DNA from 4 places in the Kitasatospora sp. NPDC034023 genome. Region 2 is predicted to be linked to each of the others. Evidence: riboswitches for the same ligand, from Rfam matches in the RefSeq annotation. Region 2 holds a riboswitch; each other region holds the start of a gene.
What was found. A riboswitch is a leader RNA that binds a small molecule or an ion and turns the genes downstream of it on or off. The one in region 2 is predicted to bind cyclic di-AMP.
Positions count from the first base shown of each region.

Region 1: it holds a riboswitch for cyclic di-AMP, as region 2 does, so the genes downstream of both, ACZ52R_RS20350 (M23 family metallopeptidase) here and ACZ52R_RS24160 (transglycosylase family protein) in region 2, are expected to answer to the same signal.
Region 3: it holds a riboswitch for cyclic di-AMP, as region 2 does, so the genes downstream of both, ACZ52R_RS07715 (LysM peptidoglycan-binding domain-containing protein) here and ACZ52R_RS24160 (transglycosylase family protein) in region 2, are expected to answer to the same signal.
Region 4: it holds a riboswitch for cyclic di-AMP, as region 2 does, so the genes downstream of both, ACZ52R_RS17030 (glycoside hydrolase family 16 protein) here and ACZ52R_RS24160 (transglycosylase family protein) in region 2, are expected to answer to the same signal.

Region 1 covers NZ_JBVIRY010000014.1:164,988-171,979, reverse strand. Annotated here, with positions in the region: gene ACZ52R_RS20360 (GNAT family N-acetyltransferase) at 1-467, opposite strand, end outside; gene ACZ52R_RS20355 (hypothetical protein) at 510-1,385, shown strand; gene ACZ52R_RS20350 (M23 family metallopeptidase) at 1,449-2,282, opposite strand; cyclic di-AMP (ydaO/yuaA leader) riboswitch at 2,295-2,453, opposite strand; gene ACZ52R_RS20345 (YiaA/YiaB family inner membrane protein) at 2,650-2,940, shown strand; gene ACZ52R_RS20340 (alpha/beta fold hydrolase) at 3,097-3,924, shown strand; gene ACZ52R_RS20335 (TetR/AcrR family transcriptional regulator) at 4,002-4,568, shown strand; gene ACZ52R_RS20330 (SpoIIE family protein phosphatase) at 4,663-6,945, shown strand.
Region 2 covers NZ_JBVIRY010000018.1:156,463-163,454, forward strand. Annotated here, with positions in the region: gene ACZ52R_RS24145 (glycoside hydrolase family 13 protein) at 1-112, shown strand, start outside; gene ACZ52R_RS24150 (LacI family DNA-binding transcriptional regulator) at 138-1,157, shown strand; gene ACZ52R_RS24155 (hypothetical protein) at 1,230-1,430, opposite strand; gene ACZ52R_RS24160 (transglycosylase family protein) at 1,652-2,950, opposite strand; cyclic di-AMP (ydaO/yuaA leader) riboswitch at 2,958-3,126, opposite strand; gene ACZ52R_RS24165 (sirohydrochlorin chelatase family protein) at 3,624-4,583, opposite strand; gene ACZ52R_RS24170 (DUF397 domain-containing protein) at 5,141-5,413, shown strand; partial or broken gene ACZ52R_RS24175 (ATP-binding protein) at 5,838-6,308, opposite strand; gene ACZ52R_RS24180 (helix-turn-helix domain-containing protein) at 6,728-6,992, shown strand, end outside.
Region 3 covers NZ_JBVIRY010000004.1:133,661-140,652, forward strand. Annotated here, with positions in the region: gene eno (phosphopyruvate hydratase) at 1-700, opposite strand, end outside; gene ACZ52R_RS07715 (LysM peptidoglycan-binding domain-containing protein) at 957-1,889, opposite strand; cyclic di-AMP (ydaO/yuaA leader) riboswitch at 1,895-2,062, opposite strand; gene ACZ52R_RS07720 (cytochrome P450 family protein) at 2,314-3,720, opposite strand; gene ACZ52R_RS07725 (SDR family NAD(P)-dependent oxidoreductase) at 3,987-4,412, shown strand; gene ACZ52R_RS07730 (nucleoside triphosphate pyrophosphohydrolase) at 4,417-5,517, opposite strand; gene ACZ52R_RS07735 (tetratricopeptide repeat protein) at 5,689-6,312, opposite strand; gene ACZ52R_RS07740 (hypothetical protein) at 6,293-6,541, shown strand; gene mfd (transcription-repair coupling factor) at 6,638-6,992, opposite strand, start outside.
Region 4 covers NZ_JBVIRY010000011.1:43,783-50,774, reverse strand. Annotated here, with positions in the region: gene ACZ52R_RS17030 (glycoside hydrolase family 16 protein) at 1-1,269, opposite strand, end outside; cyclic di-AMP (ydaO/yuaA leader) riboswitch at 1,271-1,436, opposite strand; gene ACZ52R_RS17025 (phenolic acid decarboxylase) at 2,043-2,372, shown strand; gene ACZ52R_RS17020 (alpha/beta hydrolase) at 2,440-3,582, opposite strand; gene ACZ52R_RS17015 (TetR family transcriptional regulator) at 3,881-4,501, opposite strand; gene ACZ52R_RS17010 (SDR family NAD(P)-dependent oxidoreductase) at 4,639-5,403, shown strand; gene ACZ52R_RS17005 (Pr6Pr family membrane protein) at 5,572-6,279, opposite strand; gene ACZ52R_RS17000 (phosphotriesterase family protein) at 6,443-6,992, opposite strand, start outside.

The sequences.
Region 1 (6,992 bases), on a different contig from region 2:
AACCCGAGTCGGGTGAGCACCTTGGCGGAGGCCGTGTTGCCCACGTCGGCCGAGGCCGTCAGCCGGTGCAGGTCCAGGGTGTGGAAGGCGAAGTCGCAGAGCAGGCCGGTGATCTCGCCCGCGTGGCCTCGGCCCCGGAAATCGCGGCCGAGGACGCAGCCTAGGTCGGCGGCGCGGTGCTTCCCGAGGGTGAGTGCGGCGTGTCCGATCGGGGTCGCGTCCTGCGGGTCCTCGGCGTCGGCGAGCCTGGTGACGGCGAGCCGGTAGGTGTCCCGCTCGTCGGCCATCGCCTCCTCCAGGTAGAGCTCGATCTGGTCGGCGCAGGTCTCGCGGTCGTACGGCTCGAACGGCAGGTGGCGGGTGACCTCCGGGTCGCCGAACAGGGCGTGCAGCGCGTCCACGTCGCCGTCGGTGTGGTGGTACTCGCGGATGGCCAGCCGGGGGCCGGTGAGTCGTACGGGGACCATGGCGGCCGACCCTACCGGCCCCCGGAGGCTACCGTTCGGACTATGAACGACGAAGACCTGCGACTCGCCCCGCGCACCAGGGCCGCCGACCTGCTCGCCTGGGCGGCCGAGCAGGGCCGCACGCCGGTGGCCGAGGCGCCGCTGCGCGCGGTGCTGGCGCTGCTGGAGCTGGGCGAGGGCAGGATGCACGACGGCTGGCCCGAACTGACCTCCGACGCGGTGGAGCACCTGCTGTACGAGCGGCTCCACCTGTACGTCCAACCCACCCCCGAGGAGGACCCGCTCGCGTACGGCGACGCGGTCCGGTTGCTGATCGACCACCAGCGGGCGGTCCGGCGGCTCAACGCCAAGCGCCAGGAGCGGCTGCACGCGGAGGCCGAGTGGCAGGGCGAGGTCGCGGCCGGGCTGCTGCGCCGCGCCGACCTGGTGACCTGGCCCCGGCTGTACGCGCTGCTGCTGCACGCGTACGGGGTGGACGTCGCGGACGAGGCGGCGGTGCGGGACTGGCTGACCGGCTTCGGCGAGCTCCCGGAGGAGGAGCGGCTGGCCGCGTACGAGTCGCTGGTGCCGGCCGGCTGGCTGGACGAGCCGGACGAGCGGGGCTGGGGACCGGGCCGGGTGCTGTCGGTCGGCATGGCCACGGACGGCGCGCGGCGGCTGCTGGAGCAGGGCCTGATGCGGCGCAGCTACCGCAACCTGGCCGAGCTGACCGCGCTCGGGCGGCCGATGCCGGACGAGCTGGCCGGTGACTTCGGGCAGTTCGAGGAGGCGGCGGTCGACGCGGCGCTCGACCTGTTCGGGGAGTGGACGGTGCCGGGGCTGCCGCGGCTGCTGGTGGCGGAGTTCCCCGAGCTGGCGCCGGAGCCCGGCCAGGAGGAGATCGACGCGTACGTGGCGCAGTTGCCCGCGGAGGAGTGAGACGCCGCGAAAAGCCCCCGGCCGCTCGAACCGAGCGTGCGACCGGGGGCTTTCGGGTGTCCGTTACGGGTTGAGGCCGTGCTGCTGGAGCCAGGGCTCCGGGTCGACCGGGGCGCCGCCGCCGGGGCGCACCTCCAGGTGCAGGTGCGGGCCGGTGACGTTGCCGGTCGCGCCGACCTTGCCGATCTGCTGGCCGGAGGCGACGCCGCCGGAGCCCTTGATGATCGAGGAGAGGTGGCAGTACCAGATCTCGGTGCCGTCGGGCAGGGTCTCGACGATCCGGTAGCCGTACGAGCCGGACCAGCCGGCCGAGGTGATGGTGCCCTGGCCGAGCGCGTACACCGGGGTGCCGGTGTCGGCGGCGAAGTCCAGGCCGGTGTGCAGGTTGGCCCAGTAGCGGGCGCTCTGGCCGTAGTGGGCGGAGAGCCGGTAGTCCTTCACCGGGAGGGTGAGGGCGGCGGCGCGCTTGGCCTCCGCCTCCGTCGCGGCGGCCTTGGCCTCCGCCTCCTTGGCGGCGGCCTTGGCCTCGGCCTCCTGCGCGGCCTGCACGCGGGCACCCTCCTCGGCGGCGGTGCGCTGGCTGTCGGCCTGCTGCTGGATGCGGGCGGCGAGCGCGAGGCCGGGGTCGGCGGCGAGCGCGACCGGGGTCTCGTCGGGGGCCTCGATGGCGGGCGCGACGGCCGGGGTGGCCGAGGCGAAGCCGGTGGCACCGAGGGTGGCGGCGACGGCGGTGACGCCGAGCAGCGGGGAGGCGCCGCGGGTCTGACGCGGCATCCGGTGCCGGTTGGCCTCGGCCTCCGGGCCGAGGGCCTCGGGCCCGTCCACGCCGGGGTGGTCGAGGAGCTGGGTACCGGCTGCGGGGCCGGCCGGGTGTGCCGGGGTGTGCGTCGACGCCACGGAGGCGCGCTCCTTTCCTTCCTTCGCGCCTACCGGGTTAGCTGACGGGTTCGGAGCAGGAAGGTCTCCTACGGCCGGGCCGGGGCCCCGCCGATTCACCCCAAGGAACATGGTTCCCCGGCTCCCTGACCTGCCCGGAGGCCGGTCGGCGGGATTAGGCGACGGCGCACGGTGCCGTCTGGGAACGGCGTTGACGACCGCGCTGCGTTATCAAACGTTAATCCTAGGACGCTCTGATTCCAAGCCATCCGTCCGGGACGGCAGTGGAGCGAGTGATCGGACGTCAACGAACGACCCCTCATGCGAGCACCCCATCTGAGTACTCCTACTCATGTGCGGCCCGGCCGGGCGGCCGCATCCTGGCGCCATGAGCGCACCGATGCAGAACCGCACGACGGCCGCGTACTACATCCAGGCCATCCTCTCCTTCGCCCTGTCGGGCACCGCCCTCGCCGTCGGGATCGCCTACCTGCCGGTCGGCGGGTGGACTCGGGCATTCCTCGGGATCGGCCTCCTCTACACGGTCACCTCCTCCTTCACCCTGGCGAAGGTGATCCGGGACCGGCACGAGTCGAACGAGATCGTCAGCCGGGTCGACCAGGCCCGACTGGAGAAGCTGCTCAGCGAGCACGACCCGTTCAAGCCCGAGGGGATCTGAGGCGAGCCAGCCTTCCCCTCTCCCGTCGACGCCCTCTTCGACAGTTCCTTCGAGACTCTCTTCGGCCGAGGGCTTGACGGCTAAGGCTATTAGCCTTAGCTTTATGGCTATCGGCAGCAGCGCCGATGTCGCAGCGAAGGACCGAGGAGGCCCACCATGAACGCCCCCATCAGCCCGGACACCCAGTACCTGACCGTCCCCGGCGGGCGGATCGCCTTCGACGACACCCGACAGGGCGACGGCACCCCCGTCGTCCTGCTCCCCGGAATGCTCGACAGCCGGGCCGCGTACCGGCACCTGCGCCCGCTGCTCGTCGCCGCCGGCCACCGCGTCGTCACCATGGACCTGCGCGGCTTCGGCGAATCCTCCATCGCCTGGGACGACTACGGCCCCGCCGCCATCGCCGGCGACGTCCTCGCCCTGCTCGACCACCTCGGCATCGAACGCGCCGTCCTCGCCGGGAACTCCTACACCGGCGCGACGGTCGTCAAGGCCGCCGGGGACGCCCCGGAGCGGATCGCCGGGATCGTCCTGATCGACGCCTTCGTCGAGAACCCGCAGCCCGGCGCCCTGATGCGCGGCGCCCTCCGCCTGATGAGCGCGGCCCTCGTCCACTGGCCCGCCTTCTGGGGCTTCTACCTGCGCCGGATGGCCTTCCCCGGCGCCAAGCCCGCCGACTTCGACGGCTACGTGGACGGACTGGTCGCCGCCCTGCGCACCCCGGGCCGCAAGACCGCCACCCGCGGATACGTCACCGGGGACTCGTCGCCGGCCGGCTGGACGGCCGCCGTGCGGTGCCCGGCGCTGGTGGTCATGGGCAGCAAGGACCCCGACTTCCCGAAGCCGGAACTCGTCGCCGACCGGCAGGTCGCGGCACTGGGCGCGCGGAAGGCGATGATCGAGGGGTCCGGGCACTATCCGATGGCCGACAACCCGCAGGCCACCACGGACGCCCTGCTGCCCTTCCTCGCCGAACTCGCCTGACCGCCGGCCCGGCCGCCCGACCGAGCGGCCGTCCGGCCCGACCCGTCGCCCGACTTCCGTACGGAGAAGCCGAAACCATGCCCCGCGTAGGACTGACCCCCGACCAGGTCGTCGACCACGCCCTCGCCCTCATCGACGAACAGGGCGCCGACGCCCTCACCCTGGCCGCCGTCGCCGCCCGGGCCGGGGTCGCCACCCCCTCGCTGTACAAGCACGTCAGCGGCGGCCTCGCCGAACTGCGGCAGCTGATCGCCGTCCGGGTCACCGAGGAGTTGGCCGACCGCCTCGCGGACGCCGCCGTCGGCCGCAGCGGGGACGACGCCGTCGCCACCGTCCTGCGCGCCTACCACGCGTACGCCACCGAACGCCCCCACCGCTACAACGCCCTCCCCCAGGCCCCGCAGCCCGACGACGACCTGGCCCGGGCGGCCGCCCGGCTCGTCGGCGTGATCATCGCCGTCCTGCGGGAGTACGGCCTCGACGGCTCCGAGGCGATCCACGCCGCCCGCACCGTCCGCTCCCTCGCCCACGGCTTCGCCTCCCTCACCACCGCCGGCGCCTTCCAACTCGCCGAGGACCTCACCACCACCCAGGACCGCCTCATCACCGCCCTCACCACCGGCCTGCGCACCTGGCCGGCGTAGCGGCCCGACCAGGTGCGCAGGCCGTGGTGGGCGGGGGCCGGTGCGGCGGCTCGGTCACCCTCCACCGTCCGGGGAAATGGGGTATTAAGAATCAGTGCCCCCCTCCGAGGACGACAGCCGGACTCCCGACCAGCGCCGGACCCCGCTCAGCGGTTCGACCACGCGCAGTGCGATGCGCTGTGTGCGCCTGCTGCTCGGCTGCACCAGCGCCGCCGAACTGCTCGGCACCGTCCTGGCCGAGGGCCCGAGTTGGATCACCGGCGAGGGTTCCGCGCTCTACCTGCTGGATGCCGCCGGGATGCTCCGGCTGACCGTCTCGCACGGGCTGCCGGAGCGGGCGCACGAGCGCTACGGCGTGGTCGATCCGGCCGGTGAGCTACCCGCGGCGATGGCCCTGCGGCTGCGCCGCCCCTACCTGCTCAGCCCGGAGCACACCGGCATCGACTACCCGAACCGGAACGCCGGCATGGGCACCGGGATGGTCACCGTGATCACCCTGCCGATGGTGGTGGACGAGCGGCCGGTCGGTGTCCTGGCGCTCGCGCTGGCCCACCGGGGCACCGTCCCGCGCCGTGACCTGGACGTCCTGGAGACGATCGCGGAGGCCTGCGCGCACCGGATCGACCACCTGCTCGACCACGCCGCGGACGCCCGGCTCCCGCAGGGCGCCCGTTGGCCGCTCGGCGCCCGCTCACCGCAGGGCGTCCGGTTATCCGACGGCCCGGTGCCGGAGGGGGCGGACGGCCGCCCCGCCGGGCCGGCCCATCCGCTGTTGTCGCTCGCCGTCCGGGCCGCCGGGCACGGCGCGTTCGAGCGCGATCTGGTCACCGGGGAGAGCTACTGGGACGCCGCGGCGTTCCGGGTGGCCGGGCGGCCGGTCTCCCCGGACGGCGCCGCCCCCGAGCTGGACCGCCTGGTCCACCCCGAGGACCTGCCGGACGTGCAGGCCGCGCTGGCCGAGGCGCTGGCCGCCGGCGGGCACTACCGGATCGGCTACCGGGTGCAGCGCCAGGGCGGCAAGGTGGCGCGGGTGGAGGAGTCCGGCGAGGTGATGCTGGACGTGCACGGGCGGCCGGTGCGGATCGCCGGGCTGCTCGCGGACGTCGGTCACCGGGAGCGGCCGCCGACCGACGAGGGGAGCTCGCCCGCCACCGCCCGGACGGCGCTGCTGCTGGCGCTCACCCGGGCGCTGTCGCGGGCGGTGACCGTCCGGGACGTCACCGCGGCGGTCACCGACATCGCCCGGCCGGCCCTCGGCGCCGCCGGCATCGTCCTCGACCTGGTGGACGAGGGCCGGCTGCTGCCCGTCTCGCACACCGTGTACGGGGGCCCGCGGCGCACCGAGCTCACCCGGCTGGCGGACCTGTCCGAGGCCGTGATGCAGCGTTCGCCGGCCCGCTCCGCCCCGCTGTTCAGCGAGCCCTCCGCCGCCCGCGCCCGGCACGACCCGCTCACCCCGGCGGCCTGGGCGGTGCTGCCGCTGGTCGCCTCCGGGCAGCAGGTCGGCTCCTGCCTGATCACCTTCGCCGCCGAGCGGGTGTTCAGCCGCGAGGACCGCACCCTGTACTCGGCCTTCGCCGGCATCCTCGCGCAGTCCCTGGAGCGGGCCCGGCTGTACGACACCCACCACCACCGGGCCACCGAGCTGCAGCGGGCGATGCTGCCGCGCACCCTGCCCCGGCTGCCCGGGATCGCCAGCGCCGCCCGCTACCTGCCGAGCACCGAGGGCATGCAGATCGGCGGCGACTGGTACGACCTGCTGCGGCTGCCGGACGGCCGGGTCGGGCTGGTGATCGGCGACGTCCAGGGGCACAACGCCGAGGCGACCGCCGTGATGGGCCAGCTGCGCAGCGGCCTGCGGGCGTACGCGACGGACGGGCACGACCCGGCCGCCACCCTGACCCGCACCAGCCGGCTGCTGGCCGAGCTGGACACCGAACTGTTCGCGACCTGCCTCTACCTGACCCTGGACCCGGCCGACGGCGAGCTGACGGCGGCCCGGGCCGGCCACCCGGCGCCGGTGCGGATCACCGCCGGCGCCCGGGCCGTCGAGCTGGACCTGCCGGGCGGGCCGCCGCTGGGCGTGGCCCCGGAGCGGCCGTACCCGCTGGCGGTGGAGCGGCTGGCGGTCGGCGAGACGCTGCTGGCGTACACCGACGGGCTGGTCGAGGACCGCGAGGAGGACTACGACGAGTCGGTGCAGCGGATGCTCGGCGGGCTGGAGCTGTGGGCCCGGCAGACCGAGCCGGGGCGGATCGGTCCGGCGGCCTCGCTGGAGCGGCTGGCCGACCTGCTCACCCTGAACGTGACCGAGCGGCGGTCCCGGCCGGACGACGTGGCGCTGCTGCTCCTGCATCGGACGACGCCCCTTCCGTAACGCCCTGCACACAGGTCCCACACATCACGGGACGTGAATCGGCCATC
Region 2 (6,992 bases):
GCCGGTGCGGATCGCGGCCCCGGGCACACTGCTGCTCGCCTCGGTCGACCTCGTGGTGGACGGCGGCGAGACGGTGCTCGCTCCGGACAGCACCGGCTGGTGGGCGGTCTGACGTGGTTGCAATAGGCTCTGGGACCGTGACTACGGCGCGACTCTCAGACATCGCGGCACAGGCGGGGGTCAGCGAAGCCACCGTCTCCCGCGTGCTCAACGGCAAGGCGAACGTCTCCGCCGCCACCCGGCAGACGGTGCTGGCGGCGCTCGACGTGCTCGGGTACGAGCGGCCGACCCGGCTGCGCCAGCGCAGCGCCGGGCTGATCGGCCTGATCACACCGGAGTTGAGCAACCCGATCTTCCCCGCGCTGGCGCAGGTGATCGAGCAGACGCTCAGCCGGCACGGCTACACGCCGGTGCTGTGCACCCAGACTCCGGGCGGATCCACCGAGGACGAACTGGTGGAGATGCTGGTGGACCGGGGCGTGGCGGGCATCGTCTTCGTCTCCGGACTGCACGCCGACACCACGGCCGACCACGACCGCTACGCGCGGCTGTCCGGGCGCGGGGTGCCGTTCGTGCTGATCAACGGGTTCAGCGACAAGGTCGACGCGCCGTTCATCTCGCCGGACGACCGGGCCGCGATGTGGATGGCCGTCCAGCACCTGGCCGAACTCGGGCACGAGCGGATCGGGCTGGCCGTCGGGCAGCGCCGGTACGTGCCCGTGCTGCGCAAGATAGAAGGCTTCACGGCGGCGATGCGGGAGGTGCTCGGGCGCACCCAGGAGGAGGCCGAGAACCTCGTCCACCACACGCTGTTCAGCGTGGAGGGCGGACACGCGGCAGCCGGCGCGCTGCTCGACAAGGGCTGCACGGCGATCGTCTGCGGGAGCGACATGATGGCGCTCGGGGCGATCCGGGCGGTGCGCCAGCGCGGGCTGTCGGTGCCGCAGGACGTGTCGGTGGTCGGCTTCGACGACTCGCCGCTGATCGCCTTCACCGAGCCGCCGTTGACCACGATCCGCCAGCCGGTCGAGGCGATGGCCACGGCGGCGGTGGACGCGCTGCTGGAGGAGGTCAGCGGAAACGCGGCCCAGCGCGGCGAGTTCATGTTCCAGCCGGAGCTGGTGATGCGCGGGTCCACCGGGGCCTGCGCGCGCTGAGCGTCGGCCGTAGGGGCAAGGGAAGGGCCCCGGAGGGCAGTTGCTCTCCGGGGCCCTTCGGCGTGCGCCGGGTCAGCCCTCCTGGGCGGTGGGACGGTCGGCGGTGAGGCGTCGGCCGTCGGCCGCGTCGCCGGTACGGGTCTCGGTGCGGCGGCCGCGGGCCAGGTAGTCGCGCAGGACCAGTTCGACGGCGTCCTGCGGGTTCGTGGTACCGGAGAGCATCATCGCGTCGATCGCGAGGTTCGCGTCGATGGTGACGGTGACCTGGGCCATGTGACTCCTCCTCGGGTGCGGAGCAGCAGCTTGCCCGTTGGGGCGGGGTTTCACCACGGGGATACGCCGGAACCCCCGGGGAGGAGCGACCAGACTCTCCCCGGGGGTGGCGGGTGGTCAGCGTTCGGAGGACGACTGACAGCTGACAGATGTTGAAATCTGTTATCTGTTATCTGTTGTCCGTCAGTCGAAATCCGTCGGCTGTCAGCCGTTCGCCGTGCTCAGACCCGGCCGGCGAAGTCCGGGGCCCAGTTGGCGACGGTCTGCTCGCGCACGCCCGAGCTCGGGTTGGCGGCCTCGACGTACTTGCCGCCGCCGACGTAGATCGCGACGTGGTAGACGCCCGAGTCCTGGCCGTTGTTGGACCAGAACAGCAGGTCGCCCGGCTGCAGGCTGTCCAGCGAGACGTGGGTGCTGGCGGCGGCCTGGTCGGCGGCGACGCGCGGGACGGAGATGCCCGCGGCGCGCAGCGCGGCCTGGGTCAGGCCGGAGCAGTCCCAGCCGCCGTTGCCGGTGCCGCCGTAGACGTAGGCCTGGCCGACCTTGGACTCGGCGAAGGCGACCGCGGCGGCCATGCTGCCGGTGGCGGCCTGGGCCGGGGCCTGGGTCTGCGCCTGGGCGGCCGGCTGGGCGGCCGGGGTCTGGGTCTGGGCCGCCGGCTTGGCGTTCACGGCACCGCCGTTCGCGGACTGACCGGACTTCTGCGAGCGGTTGAACCAGGTGAAGTCCGAGCCGGACTTGTCCGAGGAGGCGGACTGGTCGGTGGAGGCCGACTGCTGGGCCTGGCCGCCGTCGCCGAAGGACAGGTGCTGGCCCGGGTAGATGGTGTTCGGACCGTCGGTCAGGGTGCTGCGGTTGAGGTCGTACAGCCGCTGCCAGCCGCCCTGGACGTTGTGCTTGTCGGCGATCGAGGACAGCCAGTCGCCCTCGACCACGGTGTAGTCGCCGCTCTGGGCCTGCTGCTGGTGCTTCTGCGTCCAGTTGCCGGTGGCGGAGTCGGTGGCGGCCTGGGCAGCGTCCTGGGCGGGCGCGGCCGGCTTGGCGGCCGGGGCCTGGGTCTGCGCCGGCTTGGCGGCGGGCTTGGCGACCGGGGCGGCGGGCGCGGCGGGCTTGGCGGCGGTCGAGGTGTCGACGGACGCCGGGGCGCCACCCTTGGTGAGGCCGGCCTGGACCGAGCACACCGGCCAGGCGCCGGGGCCCTGCGAGGCGAGGACCTTCTCGGCGACGGCGATCTGCTGGTCCTTGGTGGCCAGGTCGGCGCGCGCGGCGTAGGCGGTGCCGCCGAAGGCGGACCAGGTGCTCTGGGTGAACTGGAGGCCGCCGTAGAAGCCGTTGCCGGTGTTGATGCTCCAGTTGCCGGTGCTCTCGCACTGGGCGACCTTGTCCCAGGTGGCGACGGAGGCCGCGGAGGCGGTGCCGGAGACGAGGCACGGGACGGTGAGGCCGACGCCCGCGACGCCGATGGCGGCGATCACGCGGCGGGTGCGGCTGGACAGACGGGTGCCGTTGGTGGGCAGCATGAAGACGCGGTCCTCTCCCACGCCTGCGAGGTGAGCTGTCGGATTCGGGCTGGAGTTGCCCGGCCGCGCGTGAGCGCGGCTTCACCCCTAGCCCTGGACGTTCCGGGGAACGGTCCGGGGCGACTTACCTGTGGGTCCCCCGCTCCTGCCGTGGTGCGTTTTCGCGCTTCCAGGACATCCGACGGCAGGACTCGGCGTTGCGGATGAACTGGGTCCGTGTGGCCACGAACGGGGAGCACGTTAAGCAGACTTAAGTTCAAACTGCAAATAGCTGTGACGCGCATCACGGTTTAGTGGGAACTGCCAAAATGTCAGGTAATCATGATCGTAAATGATCGTTTTTCGGCAATGCTGTTGCGGATGCCCACAACTGTCTTCGCCTCAGGAGTGACGTGACGGTGTGTTGAAGCGCGAAGCGGCGCGCCGTCCGAGCCAGGGGGGTGGCCGCGATTCGAGCGCCGGAGAGTGCGCTCACCATTTCCTTGCAAATGGCGCCAGAACGGACATTCCCTTCATTGCTCGCTTAACTCCTGTAACTCCCGTACGGCACAGGAAAGCAGCAGGAGGGGCAGCAGGAGAGGCAACAGGAGGGGCAACGAGAGAGGCAAAGCGAAGGGCCCGGAACGCAAGCCGTTCCGGGCCCTGTGTGCGCGCCGACCGGCGCGTGGTGTCCTTACTGTCCGGCAGGCGCCTCGGCGGCCGCGTGAGCGCGCCGGGCGCCCTCCACGACCCCCTCGGCCTCGGCGGCGGCCGCCGCCTCCGCCTCGGCCTGCGCCAGCTCCTCCGGGGACGGCGTGGGCAGCGCGGCCAGGTAGGTGGAGGCGATCAGCTGGCCGACGGTCGGGTACGCGCCCAGCGGCGCCGCCGACGGGCAGCCGGTCTCCTCGGCGGCCGTGGCGAGCAGCTCGGAGTCGGCCTCCGGCCCGATCACCAGCGGGGCCAGCGCCGGGCGCTGCGAGCCGGACTCCTTGAGGTGGTTGACGGCCGCGGCCACCGAGCCGGGCACGTCGAGCGCGGCGGCGACGACCGGGACGGCCAGTCGGGCGGCCAGCAGTACGCCGGTGATGCCGGCTGCGGCGGCGGCGTCCTCGCCGCCGACGGTGGTCAGGACCACGCCGTCCGCGGCGGTCGCGATGGCGAACAGCCGGGCCCGGTCGGCGCGGGCCAGCCCCGCCTCGGAGAGTCGCACGTGCACGGCCTCGGCGAGCAGCGGGTGCGGGCCCAGCGCGTCGGTGACCGGCGCGCCGTACTCGGCGGCGAGCGCGTGGAGTTCGGCCAGGAAACCGTGCGGACCGGGCACCAGCGGCACCAGGACGGGCGTCGGCAGCCCGGCCTCGGCGGCCATGGCCAGGAGCTCGGCGACGGTGCGGTCCTCGCCGCCGGCGCCCTCGGCGTAGTCGCCGGGGAGGTAGCCGACCGCGGCCTGGACGCCGTTCTGCTCGCTGCGGACGATGGAGAGCAGCTCCTCGACGACCGAGCGGGACTCGGGCCCGGCGGTCGCGGGCACGGCGAGCACCAGGGCCGGCGCGTTGGCCGGGATCGCGGGGCGCTCGGGACGACGGTGGCGCCCCCGCGCACGGGAGCCTGGAGTGCGGACGGGCAGTGGCGCGCCCGGAATGGCTGCGGTGCTCATGCCGGAGATCGTAGGACATCGGCCCGTCCGGCCTGCAGTCGGCTGCCGTACGGGTTTGGCGCGGTCGCGGTGCGGACCCGGTGTGGCCGCCGTGCCGGTACGGGTGGTTTGCCCACAATCCGGACATTCCTCACCCAACCCCCGTGCGAGCACGGGCCATTGCTTTGACGTGCCCCACGTGGTGCGGCGTTGCGACTGTGGTGCGTGAGATGTCTCACAGTCCGGAGGTCGTCTGACGGAGGGTCACGGTGGCGCGACTCCCGGCATTCGAAGATCAACATTCAGCGGGGAGCCGCTCACGGCGGGTTATCGCGGCTCCGGTGATTCAGTCGACTATGTCCGTTTACGTACCGTCAGGGGAGACCCCGTGAAGAGTTCGGGGCCGCGGGTAAAAGGCCTCGTGCACCTGCAACGTCCCGTGCTGATGCACGTGCACTGCAGCTATCATCGCGTCAAGTGAGGCGTTGTGCCGGGCCGGTACGGGGCCGGTCCGTTCGTTCGGCGGTGCCGGGGGCGCCGCGCTGGACGACAACTCCGGAGCTCTTCGGGAGATTTCTATGCACGACTCGCACGACTCGCAGGACACGCACGGCTCGTACGACACCCACAACGGGATGGCCGCGGCCGATCTCACGGGGGTGGTCTGGCAGAAGAGCCGGCACAGCAACTCCCAGGGCAACTGCGTCGAGTTCGCGGCCCTGCCGGGCGGTGATGTGGCGATGCGCAACTCGCGCTTCCCGGACGGTCCGGCGCTCATCTACACCCGGGCCGAGATCGCCGCCCTGCTGTTGGGGGCCAAGGACGGGGAGTTCGACCACCTGGCGGTCTGACCGGCTGCCGTGCTTCACCATCGGGGGGCCGTCGTGGGTGCCGACACCACGACGGCCTTTGACTTTCCTGCCGTCTTCTCCGCTGTTGCCTTCCCGGCCACCGGCCGGGGCGAACCGCCGACGGGGCCTGGCGGAAGGGCCCGGGGCGTGGTCCTCCCGGGGCTTCCCTCGACCGGCCACTCGGCCGGCTGCCGTACCCGACGCCCTGCCCGACGTCCGAGCTGGCATGGGAGCGGGCCCTCGGCCCGCTGTTCGACCGGCCACGCGCCGCTCGGCGCTAGGCCGAGCGCCGGTGCCGTCCACCGACGTCGACCGGTCCGCCGAGCGCGTCGAGCGCCGAGCGTGCACCGATCTCCGCGTGCCCGCCGATCTCCGGGTGTCCGCCGATCTCCGGGTGTCCGTCGAGCGTGCCGCCCGCCGGCTCCGCCTCGAACATGGCCCAGACCACCTTGCCGCTGCCCAGCGGGTGCCAGCCCCAGGAGCGGCTGAAGGACTCCACCAGGTGCAGCCCGCGGCCGGATTCGGCGACGAAGTCCGCTTCCCTGGCCACCGGGCCGATGCTACTCGGGTCGCTCACCGCGCAGACCACCTGGGGTGCGCGGTGCACCAGGCTTATTCGGATCGGCAGCCGCCCGTCCGGGGTCGCCCGTGTGGGAAAGTCGTACTCGCCCTGGGCGCCGCCCGCAGGGTCGGGCCGTGCGCCGATCGCATGCCGGAGCGCGTTCGTCACGAGTTCCGAGGCCACCAGCGCGACGTCGTCGAACAGCTCCGGCAGGCTCCAGCGCCGGAGCGTGGTCCGGGCGAAGTCGCGCGCGGTTCTGACGGCTTCGAAGCGAGGAGCGAGCGTACAGGTGACCACATGGGGGTCAACCGCCAAAGCCGTACCGGTGCTCATGAAGAGCTCCTCCCATAAGGGGGCGGACACGGCTGGACCCGCCGGGGTCATGCCGGTCACCTCCGACTCGCTCGGCCGCTCGGCCGCCCCCTCGACCAGACGCGCGCGCACTCGGCCGCCCGATGGCGCGGGGGGACGCCGTCGGACCGGTGCACGGAGTCGCGCGTGGGGTCGACGCGGAGCCCGCGGGATTGCCAGGGATGTGCAGGTGCACGTGCACCATGGTGGTGTGCGCTCACTGCAGATGCAAGAGTCGATTCACGTGCAGTCGCACTATTGGCATATGCAAGCGCCGGATGCACGTGCATCCTGGTGTGCGGAGTGCAGAACTGATAGGAACATCCGTCAGTATCGGCACCGTGAGCGCTCAACTGATGGCAGACTGTGCGCTGTTTGCCCTAGGTGGAGGTTTCGACCGCATGACCACAGTTCAGCCGGGCGGCGGCTCGATGGTCCGCCGGATCCTCCTCGGCTCGCAGCTGCGTCGCCTGCGTGAGGCGCGCGGCATCACCCGCGAAGACGCGGGCTACGCGATCCGAGCCTCCGAGTCCAAGATCAGCCGCATGGAACTCGGTCGCGTCAGCTTCAAGGAGCGCGACGTCGCCGACCTGCTCAGCCTGTACGGCGTCGACGACGGCATGGAGCGGGAAGCCCTGCTCGGCCTGGTCCGCGAGGCCAACAAGT
Region 3 (6,992 bases), on a different contig from region 2:
CGGGCACGTAGCCGGCCTTCTGGATGGCCTCGGTGATCAGGTCCAGGGCCTCGCGGTTGCTGTCCAGGTTCGGCGCGAAGCCGCCCTCGTCGCCGAGGCCGGTGGACAGGCCACGCTCCTTCAGCACGCCCTTGAGGGTGTGGTAGACCTCGACGCCCCAGCGGACGGCCTCGGAGAAGGACTCCGCGCCGATCGGAGCGATCATGAACTCCTGGATGTCGACGTTGGAGTCCGCGTGCGAGCCGCCGTTGAGGATGTTCATCATCGGGACCGGCAGGACGTGCGCGTTCGGGCCGCCCAGGTAGCGGAACAGCGGCAGGTCGCTGGCCTCGGAGGCGGCGTGGGCGACGGCCAGCGAGACGCCCAGGATGGCGTTGGCGCCGAGCGAGGACTTGTCCGGGGTGGCGTCCAGGTCCAGCATGGCCTGGTCGATCAGGCGCTGCTCGGTGGCGTCGTAGCCGACCAGCTCCGGGCCGATCTGCTCGATGACGGCCAGGACGGCCTTCTCCACGCCCTTGCCGAAGTAGCGGTTCTTGTCACCGTCGCGCAGCTCCAGCGCCTCGAAGGCGCCGGTGGAGGCACCCGACGGGACAGCGGCACGACCCGTGCTGCCGTCGTCGAGGCCGACCTCGACCTCGACCGTGGGGTTGCCGCGCGAGTCGAGGATCTCACGGGCTACGACGACATCGATGGACGGCACGAGGCATCTCCTTGCGGAAGCAGGTCCGGCTGACGGTGGTGCTGTCAGCAGGACGATTGCGGAGTCGTTACGGACCAGAGCCTAGCCGCCCAGGCTCCCGGGGCCACGTCCGCCTCGGTCTCGTCTCAGCGTGTGGCCCCGCTACCCACCAGTAGTTCACCTGCTTGTCCCAGCTTGTCCCACTGAAGCGGGCGAATGCGGACGAAGGGGGCCGGCGGGCCCAACCCCCTTCGCGCGTCGGCCTTCACGCGTCGGCTCAGCCGAGGTGCAGCACCTGGCCGGGCAGGATCAGGTTCGGGTCGCCGCCGACGGTCCCGTGGTTCTGCTCGTACAGCGCGTGCCAGCCGCCGGACACGCCCTGCGCGGCGGCGATGGTCGACAGGGTGTCACCGTCGCGGACGGTGTAGTCGTGGCCGGACGCCGGAGCGGCCTGCGGCGCGTACTGCTGCTGCGCGGCCTGCGGGGCGTACTGCTGCGCGGCGGCGTGGCCCGCGTACTGCTGCGCGGCGGCGTGGCCCGCGTACTGCTGGTAGACGCTCTGGTGGCTGGTCCAGTACCAGGCGCCGTTGTTCTGGTACCAGTACACCTTCGCGTCCGCGTCCCAACCGCCCTGGCCGGAGAGGCCGTGGGCCTGCGGCTGCGCCTGCTGCTGCGGGGCGGCCTGCTGCACCGGCTTCTGGGCAGGCTTCTGCGCGGCGGGCTTCTGGGCGGCCGGGTTCTGAGCCGGCTTGGCGGCGGGCTTCTGGGCCTGCTGCGCGGGGGCGGACTGCGGCTTGGCGTCCGAGGAGGTGTCGACCGCGGCCGGGGCACCGCCCTTGCTCAGGCCCGCCTTCTTCGAGCAGACCGGCCAGGCGCCCGGGCCCTGCGAGGCGAGCACCTTCTCGGCGACCGAGATCTGCTGCGCCCGGCTGGCCTGGTTGGCCTGCGGCGCGTACGCGGTGCCGCCGTACGCCTTCCAGGTGCCGGAGGTGAACTGCAGGCCGCCGTAGAAGCCGTTGCCGGTGTTGATGCTCCAGTTGCCGCCGCTCTCGCACTGGGCGACGGAGTCCCAGGCGGAGGCCGGTGCGGCGGAGGCGCCGGTGGCGGTGAGGAGCGGCATCGCGAGTCCGACGCCGGCCACACCGGCGACGGCGATGGCCTTCTCGGTCTGGGTACGACGGCGGTGACGACCGGTTCCAACGAACAGCATGAAGAGGTCCCTCTCCGCACGCCTGCGAGGTGAGCTGTCGGGTTCGGACCGGGAGGTGGCCCGGCCGCTGTACGCGGAAACGATTCCGCTCAGGCGGCTTCACCCCAAGCCGTGGGAAACGGCAACAAACCTGGTTCCCCCGCCCCTGCCCAGGGTTCTGGTCGGTTTCCCGTGACGCGGCGGGCAGGATTCGGCGTTCCGCGCACGAGGTCCGCAGCTGCGAACTCCAGGGAGAGTAGACAGATCCTCAGACCAATCACAAGCTCATATCACCGATATCACACAGAAATTACGGCGCGTGCCCGATCGCCTACCAACGGCGCCGCTATGTCCGGATTGATGGGCGTTCACACCTGAACCGGAAGACCCCGGGCGACGTTCCGTCAGCGTGTCGCCCGGCGTTTCGTCATCTTGTGTCAGTTTGTCAGGGGCGCATAAGGGGTGTCGGGGGCGTATGCGGAGGCGTATGCAGGGGCGTATGCGGGGAGCGACTCTCCGGACTGAATTCGACCGGAAGTTCCCGCAGTCCACGCATGATCAGACCGCCGCGCCAGCGCAGATTCTCCGGGCTTTCCGCGAGCCGCAGATCGGGCAGCCGGGAAAGCAGTGTGGCCAGGGCGGCACGCCCTTCCAGGCGGGCCAGCGGGGCGCCGATGCAGTAGTGGATGCCGTGCCCGAACCCCAGGTGGGGATTGTCAGTCCGGGCCAGGTCCAGGGTGTTCTCGTCCGCGAACCGGGCCGGATCGCGGTCCGCGGCGGCCAGCACCACCAGCACCGGGTCACCGACCGGGATGTCCACCCCGCCGATGGTCAGCGGCCGCGTCGCGAACCGCCAGGTCGCCATCTCCACCGGCCCGTCGTAGCGCAGGAGTTCCTCGATCCCCGTCTCCAGCAGCGCGTGCTCCCCGCGCGCCACCGACTCCTGCAGCGACCGGCGCTGCCCCGGATTGCGCAGCAGCGCGTACATCCCGTTGCCGATGAGGTTCACGGTCGTCTCGAAACCGGCGAAGAGGAGGATGAAGGCCATTGCCGCGGCCTCGTTCTCGGTCAGGTGCTCGCCGTGGTCGCTCGCCCGGATCAGACCCGAGATCAGGTCGTCCCCGAGGTCCGCCCGCTTGCGGTGGATCAGCTCCAGCAGGTACGCCCGCATCCGCTTCACCGCTCGCCCCACGCCGCCGCGTTGGCCGCCGCCGTGGCGGATCATCATGCCGGCCCAGTCGCGGAAGTCGTCCTGGTCCTCGGCCGGCACGCCCAGCAGGTCGCAGATCGCGTAGATGGGGAGCGGGAAGGCGAACTCGTGGATGAGGTCCGCCGAACCGCGCTGCGCGAAGCCGTCGATCAGCCGGTCCGTGAGCTGCTGCACCCGCGGCTCGAACTCGGCCACCCGGCGCGGGGTGAACGCCTTCGACACCAGTCGGCGCAGCCGCGTGTGGTCCGGCGGGTCGATGTTCAGCAGGTGCGTCATCAGGTCCGCCTGCCGCTCCCCCGGGATGCCCACCCGGCCGGTGCGGTGCGCCTGCTCGCTGTGGTGCGCCGGGTTCTTCGACAGCCGGCTGTCCGCGAGCGCCTGCCGGGCGTCCGCATACCTGGTCACCAGCCAGGCCTCGACACCGCTCGGCAGCTTGGTGCGGTGCACCGGGGCGTGCTCGCGCAGCCAGGCGTAGGCGGGGTACGGATCGGTGGCGAACTCCCAGGTGAACAGCTGCGGAGCGGCGGCGTCGGGCTGCTCGGGATCGTCGGACGGCGCGGCGGCCGGCTGCGCGGCGGCGGGCTGGGCGGGGTCGTCGGACGGCGCGGCGGCGGGCCGGGCGGAGTCGGGCTGAGCTGGCATGGGTCGACCGTATCCGGTGGGTGCGCGCCCCCCTTCCTCAACGGCTCGCGACCCCCGCGTCAACGGCGTGCGACGGGCGCGCCAACGCTCCGTGGACGACCCGTGGACGGTCCGTGGACAGCTCTTGGAAAGCTCTTGGCCGGACGCCGGGCGTGAGCCTGGTCACCTGAGGGGTAATCCCTGTTGCGGAGGGTCAGGACCTGCCTACGATCCTCCGCAGTACGCGTGGGCGCCGGTGCGGTGTCGCCCACAGGGAGGAGCAGACCATGCGGGTCAGCGGGTCAGTCGTCGTCATCGCGGTACTCGACGGCGGGTCGGGCGCCGGCCTCGCCCGCCGGTTCGCCGCGGCCGGCGCCGCCGGAATGCTGATCGCCGACCAGCACGTCGGCATCGCCGAGGACCTCGCCGCCGAACTCGACCGGCCGGGCTGCCCCGTCGTCGGCGTCTCCGGCGACATCCGCCGCCCCAGCGACGTCGCCGCCCTCGTCGACACCGCGGAGAAGCACCTCGGACCGATCGACCTCTTCGCCGTCGCCGGCCCCGACGGCGAGCGGATCGTCTCCCTCGCCGACCTGCCCGACCACCTCGACCTGGAACGCCTCGCCGAACTCGTCGTCCTCGTCGGCGAGGCCATCGGGGAACTCGTCCCGCCGCAGCGGCGCCCGATGGAGAGCACCGCCACGGCGGCCTGAGCGCCTACTCCCCGTCCGGCTCCCGGTCGGGCTCTCCACCAGGCTCTCCGCCCGGTTCTCCGGCCGGTTCTCCGATGGGTTCTCCACCAGGCTTGAGGCCCTCGGCCGCGCGTACCGCGTCCCGGTAACCGCGCGCGGCCGAGCGCAGCGCCGCGTCCACGTCCACCCCGGCGTCGTGCGCCCGCTGCGCCACCGCGAGCAGCAGTCGGCCCGCCGACTCCGCGGTCAGCTCGGCCGGCAGCTCGTACGGCTCGTCCGGCACGGTGCGGACGCCCGCCCGGCGCACCCGGGACACCAGCTTCGCCGCGTACGCCAGCGCGGGCAGCCCGGCCGGCACACCGTCCAGCACCGACTCGCGGTCCGCCTTCTCCGCGGCCTTCAGCTGCTCCCAGTTCGCCTCCACCTCGGCGGCGCCCTCGGCCTCGACATCCCCGAACACGTGCGGATGCCGGTACATCAGCTTCTCGACGATGTCGCCCGCCACGTCGTCGACGGTGAACGGATCGGTCGGGTGCTCCTCGGCGATCCGGGAATGGAAGAACACCTGGAGCAGCACGTCACCCAGCTCCTCGCGCAGCGTCCCCCGGTCCCCCTCCTCGATCGCCTCGACCAGCTCGTACGCTTCCTCGACCAGGTACTTCACCAGACTCTCGTGCGTCTGCTCGGCGTCCCACGGGCAACCGCCCGGCGAGCGGAGCCGGTCCATCACCGTCACCAGGTCCAGCAGCCGCGCCCCCGGCAGGTCGTACGAGCCCGGCAGCACCTCGATCTCCGGCACCTCACCGGCCCGCTCCACCGCCAGCCGCGCCAGCGCGTCCGTCAGCCCCGGATCCCCGTCCGGGCTGCCCAGCCACACCGTCGCCCCGGCCCCGGCGGGCTGCCCGGTCAGCAGCCGCGCCAGCGCGGGCGCCGACCCGGCCGCCACCACCTCCACCGCCACCCCGGCCTGCCGCACCGCCGCCACCTGCGGATGCCCCTCGTCCGCCACCAGCACCCGCCCCGCCGACCGCAACGCCTCCCACGCCGGCCACGCCAGCAACCCGGGAGCCACCCGGTGGGTCGTGGTCAGCAGAATCAACTTGGCGCCGGGAACATTCGTCGTCACACCTCGAACCTACCCGCCCACCCCCACCCCCGGCGGCCCTCACCCCACCCGCCGCACCACACCCTGCCCCACCACATCCCGGACATCGATGTCCTGCTCCCGAGACCGCCGATCATCCCCCGCACAGGAAGTCGGACCCGCCGACTTCCCACTCCCCCAGCCGGCACCTGGTCAGGGGGTGGCTGGGGGCCAGGGGGCGGGGTGCTGGGGGTGGAGGGTGGAGAGGGACTGGCGGAGGCGGCGGACGGTGGGGTGGTGGGGGCCGTCGCGACGTTCGCGGTCGAGGAGGAGGGGGAGCAGCCACTGCCGGGCGTTCTGGGGGTCGCCGGTGGCGGCGAGGTGGAGGCCGATGCGTTCGCGGAGGTCGTAGGCGCGCTCCAGGTCGCCGTCGAGGCCGGATTCGAGGCGGGCGGTGTGGGCGGTGAGAAGAGCCTGGTACTCGGCGAGGGCGTCGGCGCCGTGGCCGAGGTGTTCGAGGCAGATGGCGGCGCGGTAGCGGTGGTCGAGGCCTTGGGGGCCGTGCGGGCCGCCGTCGGCGGTGGCGGCGAGGCGGCGGTACTCGGGGAGGGCCTGCTGGGGGTGGCCCTCGTGGAGGAGGGTGCGGGCGTAGATGGTGCGGATGGTGCGCACCAGGGGTGCGGCGCCGCCGAGTTCGGCCTCGGCACGGGGCAGCAGGCCGGCCGCGAGGCCGAGGACCTCGGTGTGGCGGCCGGCGTCCACGAGGTCGGAGAGGCGGGCGCACTGGGCACCCAGGTCGGGGAACGACGGCGGCGGAGTGGCGGGGGCGGGCGGCACGACGGATGCGGGCGGGACGGCCGGGACGGGCGTCCGCAGGAAGGGGCGGGGCTCCGAGCGGACCGGTGGCGCGGCCGGGGCAGCGGCGGCGGCCGCGAACATCGCCCCCGGCGAGAACGCTCTCGGCTTCGTCACCTTCGAGGTGCCGAAGGACGCCAAGCTCGACAAGGCCCAGTTCGGCCTCGACAGCGGCTTCGCCCCGCAGACCGGCCAGTGGAAGCTCGGCTGACAGCCCTGTTCACAGCCGTCGCCGCCGAGGCCCGCACACAGAACGGCGGCCCCGGGCCGAGACCCGAGACCGCCGTGAACCATCGCCCGGCAGGCGCTACTTCTTCGCGCCCGCCAGGTCGTCGAACATGGCCGACAGGAACTCGCTGCACCAGCTGAGCAGTTCCCGGCCGACCAGCGGCTTGCCGCCGATCCGCCCGGTGCTCGGTCGCGGCACCAGCAGCTGCTGGGCCGCCGCCTTGACCTGGCTGCGCGGGTAGAGCCGGTTCAGCCGCAGCTGCTGGGACTCCCGCAGCTCCACCGGCCCGAAGCGGACATTGGAGCCCTGCAGGGTGATGTCCGAGATGCCGCACCGGCGGGCGTACAGCCGCAGCGCCGCGACCATCAGCAGGTTCTCCACCGCCTCGGGCAACTTGCCGTAGCGGTCCACCAGTTCGTCCCGGACGTGCGTG
Region 4 (6,992 bases), on a different contig from region 2:
GCGGACGTAGTCGGCGGCCATGGTGATCGGAGCGGTCCCCTGTGGCGCGGGGTGGTACTGCCCCGCGCACACCGAGAGGTTGAGGATCAGGTACGCCGACCAGTTGGCGCCGACGCCCTTGCCGTCCGAGAAGACCTTGACGCCGTTGACGTACCAGTCCACCGAGTTCGCGCCGTAGTAGGTGCCGATGGTCACCCACTGGTCCTTCGCGATGGCGCTCGCGTCGGTGTAGTACTTCGGGTTGCCGGGGTTGACGTGGTTGGTCAGCTCCAGCAGGTTCGGGTTGTCGGGGTGGTACTCGAAGGAGTCGATCTCCCCGTTGCCGTTCTTCCAGGTCCACAGGGCCGGCCAGGCGCCGGTGCCCGCGGGCAGCTTGACCCGGGTCTCGGCGTAGTCGCCGGTCTTGACCTGGAAGCCCTCGCTGGAGCCCTCGGTGGTCAGGAAGCCGGTGTTCCAGGACTGCTTGCCGTTCTCCAGGGCCGGGCCGCCGGGGGCGGCGGTGAAGGTGGCGACCCCGTTGGCGACGCTGACGTTGTTCTTGTTCAGCCAGTCCAGCTTGTTGTCGTCCGGGTTGTGGTTCCCGTACTTGTACGAGGTGCTCTTGTCGCCGACCCAGCGCTGGCCCCAGGAGATCGAGCCGTTGAACTCGTCCGACCAGGTCAGCGACTTGCCGACGACCGGGGAGGACGGCGCGGGGGCGGTCGGGCTGGCCGTGGCGCTCGGGGTCGGCGTGGAGGTCGGGGTCGGCGTGGAGGTCGGCGCCGGGGTGGCGGTGGCCGTCGGGGCCGGGGCCGGGGTGGCGGTGGCCGAGACCATCAGCTGCTGCGAGGGCAGGTTGTGCCAGACGCCGCCGAGGTCCTGCCAGAAGCCGAACTGGGTGTACGTCCCGGCGGGCAGGGTGCGCGCGCCGCTGGTGAAGTTCACGCCGCTCGGGCAGATCTGCACGTTGGAGGCGTTGCCGGGGAAGTCGAGGTTGGTGCCGCGCGCGTCCCGCACGCCCACGCCGACGGTCTTCGCGGTGAAGCAGGCCGAGGAGTGCAGGCCGAGCGAGGCGGTGCCGGCCTTGCCCGCGACCATGGTGGCGGGGGCGAGCCGGTCCTGGGTGACGGTCGGCGCGGTGGCGGCCTGGGCACTGCTCACGGACGGCAGTCCGAACAGGCCGGCGCCGCTGATGGCGAGCGCCCCCGTGGCGGCGAAGGCGGCGTTGCGGCCGCGGCGGGAGGGGCGGGCGCGGCGCGGCGTGGCGCGCCGGACAGCAGGCTGGGGCATGAGCGGACCTCTGCGACGCCTGCGAGGTTAGCTGTCGGGTTCGGGCTGCAGTTGGCCCGGCCGCCTGTGGAACGGCTTCACCCCTAGCCACGACCCGTACGCGTGAGCGCGCGGGCCGGGCGCCGACCTTGGTTCCCCCGCTCCCGTCCGCGTGGTGCTCGGTGACCCGCCGACGGGTGGACGGGACTCGGCGTCCCGGCGGCGGGGTCCGCGAGGGCGGACGACCGTTGCAGGCTAGGCAGGCTGTGCGTGAACGGACAACTCCGTCGGTCCGGTTGTCGCGCAGCTCACAGTGGTGTCGATCAACAACGCTGTGCGGCGGCCGAGTTGATCAATCCCCCGGCCCGGCCGGATGCCCGTCCTGGTTCCTGGCCGGGTGCCCGTCCGGGTGCTCGGCCGAAGGCCTGGCGGGATGGTCAGCCGAGCCAGGCGTCGACCTGGCTCTCGGCCTCCGGCGCCCAGGCCAGCTCCAGGCGGTCGAGGCCGCTCAGCAGCCGGGTGCCGCCGACCGTCGCGATGCCGGTGGTGTGGACGGGCGTGGTGGGGGTGCGTCTCGCTGGGGTGAGTCTCGCAGGGGTGCGTTTTATGGGCGGACGGTAGGACCGGAGCGCGGCGGGTGTCCATGTGCCGGTCGCACCCCCCGGCGGGCGGCGCGGTGGCGATCCGTACCGTGGCAAAGATCTGACCGACTGCACCCGGTCGGATAAATTGGAGGCCTGACATTTCCGCAGTGCACAAGAGCACCAAAGCCCGAAACGAGGAGCCGCCCCACCATGATCGCGTCCCTGCCCGCCTTCGCCGGCCGCACCTACGTCTTCCGGGCCGACAACGGCGCGGCCTTCCGCAACACCTACTCGGCCGACGGCACGCGGCTGCGCTGGGAGGGCCTCGGCGAGTCCGCGGGCCAGTGGGAGGACGTGCGGCTGCACGTCGCCGAGGTCGCACCGGAGATCTACTTCGTCAGCTGGACGGAGCAGAGCGGGATCACCGTCAGCCATGTGATGGACCTGAACAAGCTGACGGTGCGGGCCTTCTGGACCTTCGAGGGCGAGGGCGGCCGGGTCGGCCAGCTGCACACCGGTTCGCTGGAGCGGGTGGCCTGAGACCTGTGACGGCCGGACCCCCGACCCGCGGCTGGGCCCCGGGGTCCGGCCGATAAGCGGCCGGTCGTCAGGCGGTCGGGTTCGGCACCGCAAGGTGCTGGGACAGCCACTCCAGCGAGGACGGCAGCAGCGCGCTCCAGGTCTCGAAGTTGTGGCCGCCGTTCTCGAGCATGCTGTACGAGACCTTCATCGGGCTCCGCGCCGCCTCGACGAAGGCCTCGGTCTCCCGCCGGTAGTCGCCGTCGCCCTTCTTGGTGCCCGCCAGCAGCACGGACACGTTGGGCTGCGGCAGGTTCTTCAGCCGCCACATCAGGTTGGCCTCGTCGCGGCGCTGCTTGCTGCCGCCGAACAGGTCACCGGTGGTCGGGTCGTCGGCGGCGTCGTAGTAGGCCGAGAGCGCGACGGCGGTCGGGAACACGTCGGGGTGGCGCATGGCCAGCTTGAGCGCGCAGTAGCCGCCGGTCGAGTTGCCCATGAAGGCCCAGGCCTGCGGGTCGGACGAGACCCGGAAGCTGGCCTGGATCGCCGAGGGCACGTCCTTGGTGAAGTACGTGTCGGACTGCGGGCCGTTCGGGATGTCCTCGCACTCGGTGTCCTGCGGCAGCGCGGGCGAGGGGCGCATCAGGATCAGGACGGTCGGCTGCATCCGGCCCTCCTGCAGCAGCTTGAGCGCCGCGCCCGGGTAGTTGAAGCGGGTGATCAGGTTCTCGGCGATTCCTGGGAACCCGGTGCTGACGATCACGGCCGGGAACTTCCTCTGCGCGTACTCCGGCTGGAAGTACTGCGGGGGCAGGTAGACGTAGCTCTCGGTGGACAGCCGGCTGACCGCACCGTCGATCCGGACCTTGCGGATCTCGCCCGACTGGCTGGGCTCGCGGCCCACCGCACCGCCGCCCTTGACCGAGGCGTGGCCGATCGTCTCCACCAGGAGGCGACCGGAGGCGTCCGCCTTGTTGTGGATCACCACCGGGCCGGTGTCACCGGTGCCCAGCAGGTCGTCCCAACTGCTGTAGAAGGCGAAGTAGTTGTTCGCCACCAGGCCGAGCGCCGCGAGCACCGCGAACTGGGTGGCGAGCAGCGTGCCGATCCGGCCGAGCACCGCCTGCCAGGTCGTCCTGGCCATCCTGGGCCACAGCCAGACCGTGCCCCCCATCACCACGACGGCGATCAATACGGTCAGCGCCAGCACCTTGTGGCTCGTCAGACCCATGTCCTACTTGCTCCCACGCCTCGAACTCCGGACCCCTCCGCTGGGGACATCCGAGGAGGTCACCCCGGCTCCCCTGCCAGGGCGCAATGATCAACCCTAGCGCCAGCTGGGAGAACGCTGATGGCGGGCTGGGAGGTCGCGGGGAACGGCCGACGGCTTTCAACCGACAGAGTTCAGATGACAGATTTCGAAATCTGTCATCTGACATCTGAACCCTGAACCCTGTCAGCTGCTCGCCGTCACCCGCCAACCGCCGGGCGCGGCAGCCACCACGCCCCACGCCCGACGCACCCCCGGCTCAGGACACCCGCTCCCAGAGCCGCAGCCCCGCCGTGAGCTCGCGCATGCAGCGGGCGCCCAGGTCGCGCGGGGAGCCCGGGCCGACGGCGGGGGCGTCGGAGGAGGCCCACTGCTCCAGGGCCACCCGGATCGCCGCTGTCGCGGCGGCGGCGGCCAGCCGGATCTCCAGCGGATCGGTGCCCTCCGGGCAGCGGTCGGCGAGGACCGCGCGCAGCCGCACCTCCGAGTCGGCGTGGACGCGCTGCCAGGCACCTTCCAGGCTCGGGTCGCGCAGCAGGCTGCGGGTCCACTGCATCATCTCGGCACCCGCCTCGTCGGCCGGCGTCAGCGACGCGACCGCCGCGCTCTCCAGCGCCTCGCGCAGCGGCAGGTCGGCCGAGCTCTCGGCGAACCGGTCGACCCACTGCCGTCCGCCCGCCGCGAGCAGCGGGGCGACGGCATCCTCCTTGACGGAGAAGTACCGGTAGAAGGTGCGCAGCGAGATGCCTGTGGCGAGGGCGATCTCCTCGGCGGTGGTGGCCTCCGCCCCCTTTTCGGCGAAGAGCGCGGCGGCAGCGCGGGCGATCTCCAGCCGGGTGGCGTCACGGCGGCGCTGGTTCAGGGTCGGGCGTCCGGTCACGGGGTCAGCCTACGCGGATGGGTGCCATTCTGGCGCGTCATGCCGAGATGACTCATCAAGCCTCATTGGCACAACGTGCCACTTGGGCGTACCGTGCCTCTTGAGGTCGAGAGACCACGAACGAACGGAGTACCACCATGGAGCGCTTCAGCGGACGGAACGTCCTGATCACCGGCGGCGGCTCGGGCATCGGCCGGGCGACCGTGCACCGGATCCTCGCCGAGGGCGGCAAGGTCGTCGCCGTCGACGTCAACGAGGACGGCCTGAAGAAGACCCTGGACCGCGCGACCGCCGACGGCACCGCGGACCGCCTGACCATCCGGGTCCTGGACATCTCCGACGAGGCCGCCGTCGTCGCGGGCGTCGCCGAGGCGATCGCCGACCTGGGCGGCCTGGACGTCCTGGTCAACGCGGCCGGCATCCTCCGTGCCTCGCACACCCACGAGACCACCCTGGAGTTCTGGAACACGCTCCTCGCGGTGAACCTGACCGGCACCTTCCTGATGACCCGCGAGGCGCTCCCCGCACTGCTCGCCGGCGGCAAGGGCGTGGTGGTCAACTTCAGCTCCACCTCCGCGAGCTTCGCCCACCCCTACATGGCCGCGTACGCCGCGACCAAGGGCGGCATCCAGTCGTTCACCCACGCCATCGCCTCGGAGTACTCGAAGCAGGGCCTGCGCGCGGTCTGCGTCGCCCCGGGCAGCATCGACAGCGGCATGACCAACAACCCCGGCCTGCCCGCCGACGCCGACTTCAGCCTGCTCGCCAAGCTCTCCCCCGCCCTCGGCCAGGGCTTCGCGGGCCCGGAGACGGTGGCCGGCGTGATCGCCATGCTCGCCTCCGACGACGGCGCCTTCGTCACCGGCACCGAGCTCCGCATCGACGGCGGCACCCACATGTGACCGCCCGCCCCCGCGGCCCCGAACGGCGGGGCCTGTGCCGTCCCCTGTACGGCACAGGCCCCGCTTCGGCGTTTCGCCCGCTGCCGGAAGGCCTCGATGCTGCGTCGGCGGCCGTGAGGGTCCGGAGCGTCACCACGGCCGTCACCACGGGAGCGTGTTCGGCCCTCGTCAGCCCGTTCCGGCACGGGCGTGACGGCCCCTCGGGACCGCGCCGTCGCGGGCGTCGCGGTGCGCGGCGAGCGCGTTGCCCACGGCGGCGACCGCGGCGCCGACGAGGACGAAGGCCACCGCCGTCAGGAAGCAGGCCCCGGCCACCCGGCGGTAGCCACCGTGCAGGGCGGGGTCGAGGAACGGGTACGGGTACCAGTCGACGGCGTGGCCGCGCAGCAGCGCGTACACCAGGTACAGCAGCGGGAACGCCATCCAGCCGAGCACCACGACCGGGCGGACGCGCCGGGCGGGCGGGTCGATCAGCCAGTCGGCAAGCACGACGAGCGGGATCGCGCGGTGCAACACGTCGTCCGCCCACGGGATCACCAGCTGCTCCGGGTACTTCGCCAGCAGCGTGCCGTAGACCAGTCCGGTGATCACCAGGTAGAGCACGACCGCCCCGCGCACCTCGTCCGGCACCGGGCGGCGGCCGGTCAGGCCCGCCCAGCCGCCGTAGCCCAGGACGGCGACCACGGCGAGGTTGCCCAGGTTGGTGAAGTAGCTGAAGAAGTTCACCACCCCGGTGGGGTCCGTCGCCGCGCGGTAGCCGGAGAAGCAGAGGGCGACGGCGACGAGGGCCGCGACGGCGAGCCGGGCGGGTGCGAGCCACGGGTAGGTCGACGGTGCGGCGGTCGATGGTGCGGCCGCGGTCGATGGTGCGGGCATCGTCGAGTCCGCCTCTCTGGGGGCGCCCCTCCGGCAGGAGGGCTACTCGGATTCAAACCCGGGCCGGAGCAGTCGGCCACAGGAGCGGGAACGGGCTCGGAAGCCTGCCAGGGCTCGAGGGTCCGCCCAGCTCAGGGCCTGCCGGGCTCAGGGCCTGCCGGGCTCACGGGGTGCGCCAGTCGGCGGCGAAGGCGGCGGCCGGGTTGGTGGTGAGGAGCAGCTCGGGCAGTTCCGGGCCGTAGGCGCGGGCGAGCCGTGGGGCGAGATCGGTGAGCAGGCGGGTCGGACCGCCGGCCTGCCGGGCGGTACGGGTCGTGGTGTCGGCGCCCAGGAGCAGCTGGTCGGCGTGGCCCGCGTCGACCAGGTCGGCGATGACGTCGAAGGCCTGGAGGTCGGTCGGGTGGCCGATCCGGGAGGGGCTGTCCAAGGCGAGGTGGACGCCCTCGGCGGCGAGGCTGCGGTACGTGGCGCGGTCGGGGAACCGGGTGAGGTGGCCGAAGATGATCCGGTCGGGCCGGACCCCGTCGCGGCTGCTGAGCCGGGACAGGACCTCGTGCGGATCGCCGTCGGGTTCGAGGTGGACGGCGATCGGGGCGCCCGTGGCGTGGTGCGCTTCGGCGGCCGCGGCCATCGTCCGACGGGTGTGCGCGGTGGTGCGGCCCGCGTCGTCGGCGACCTTGATCAGACCGGCGCGGGCGCTCTCGGATGCACCC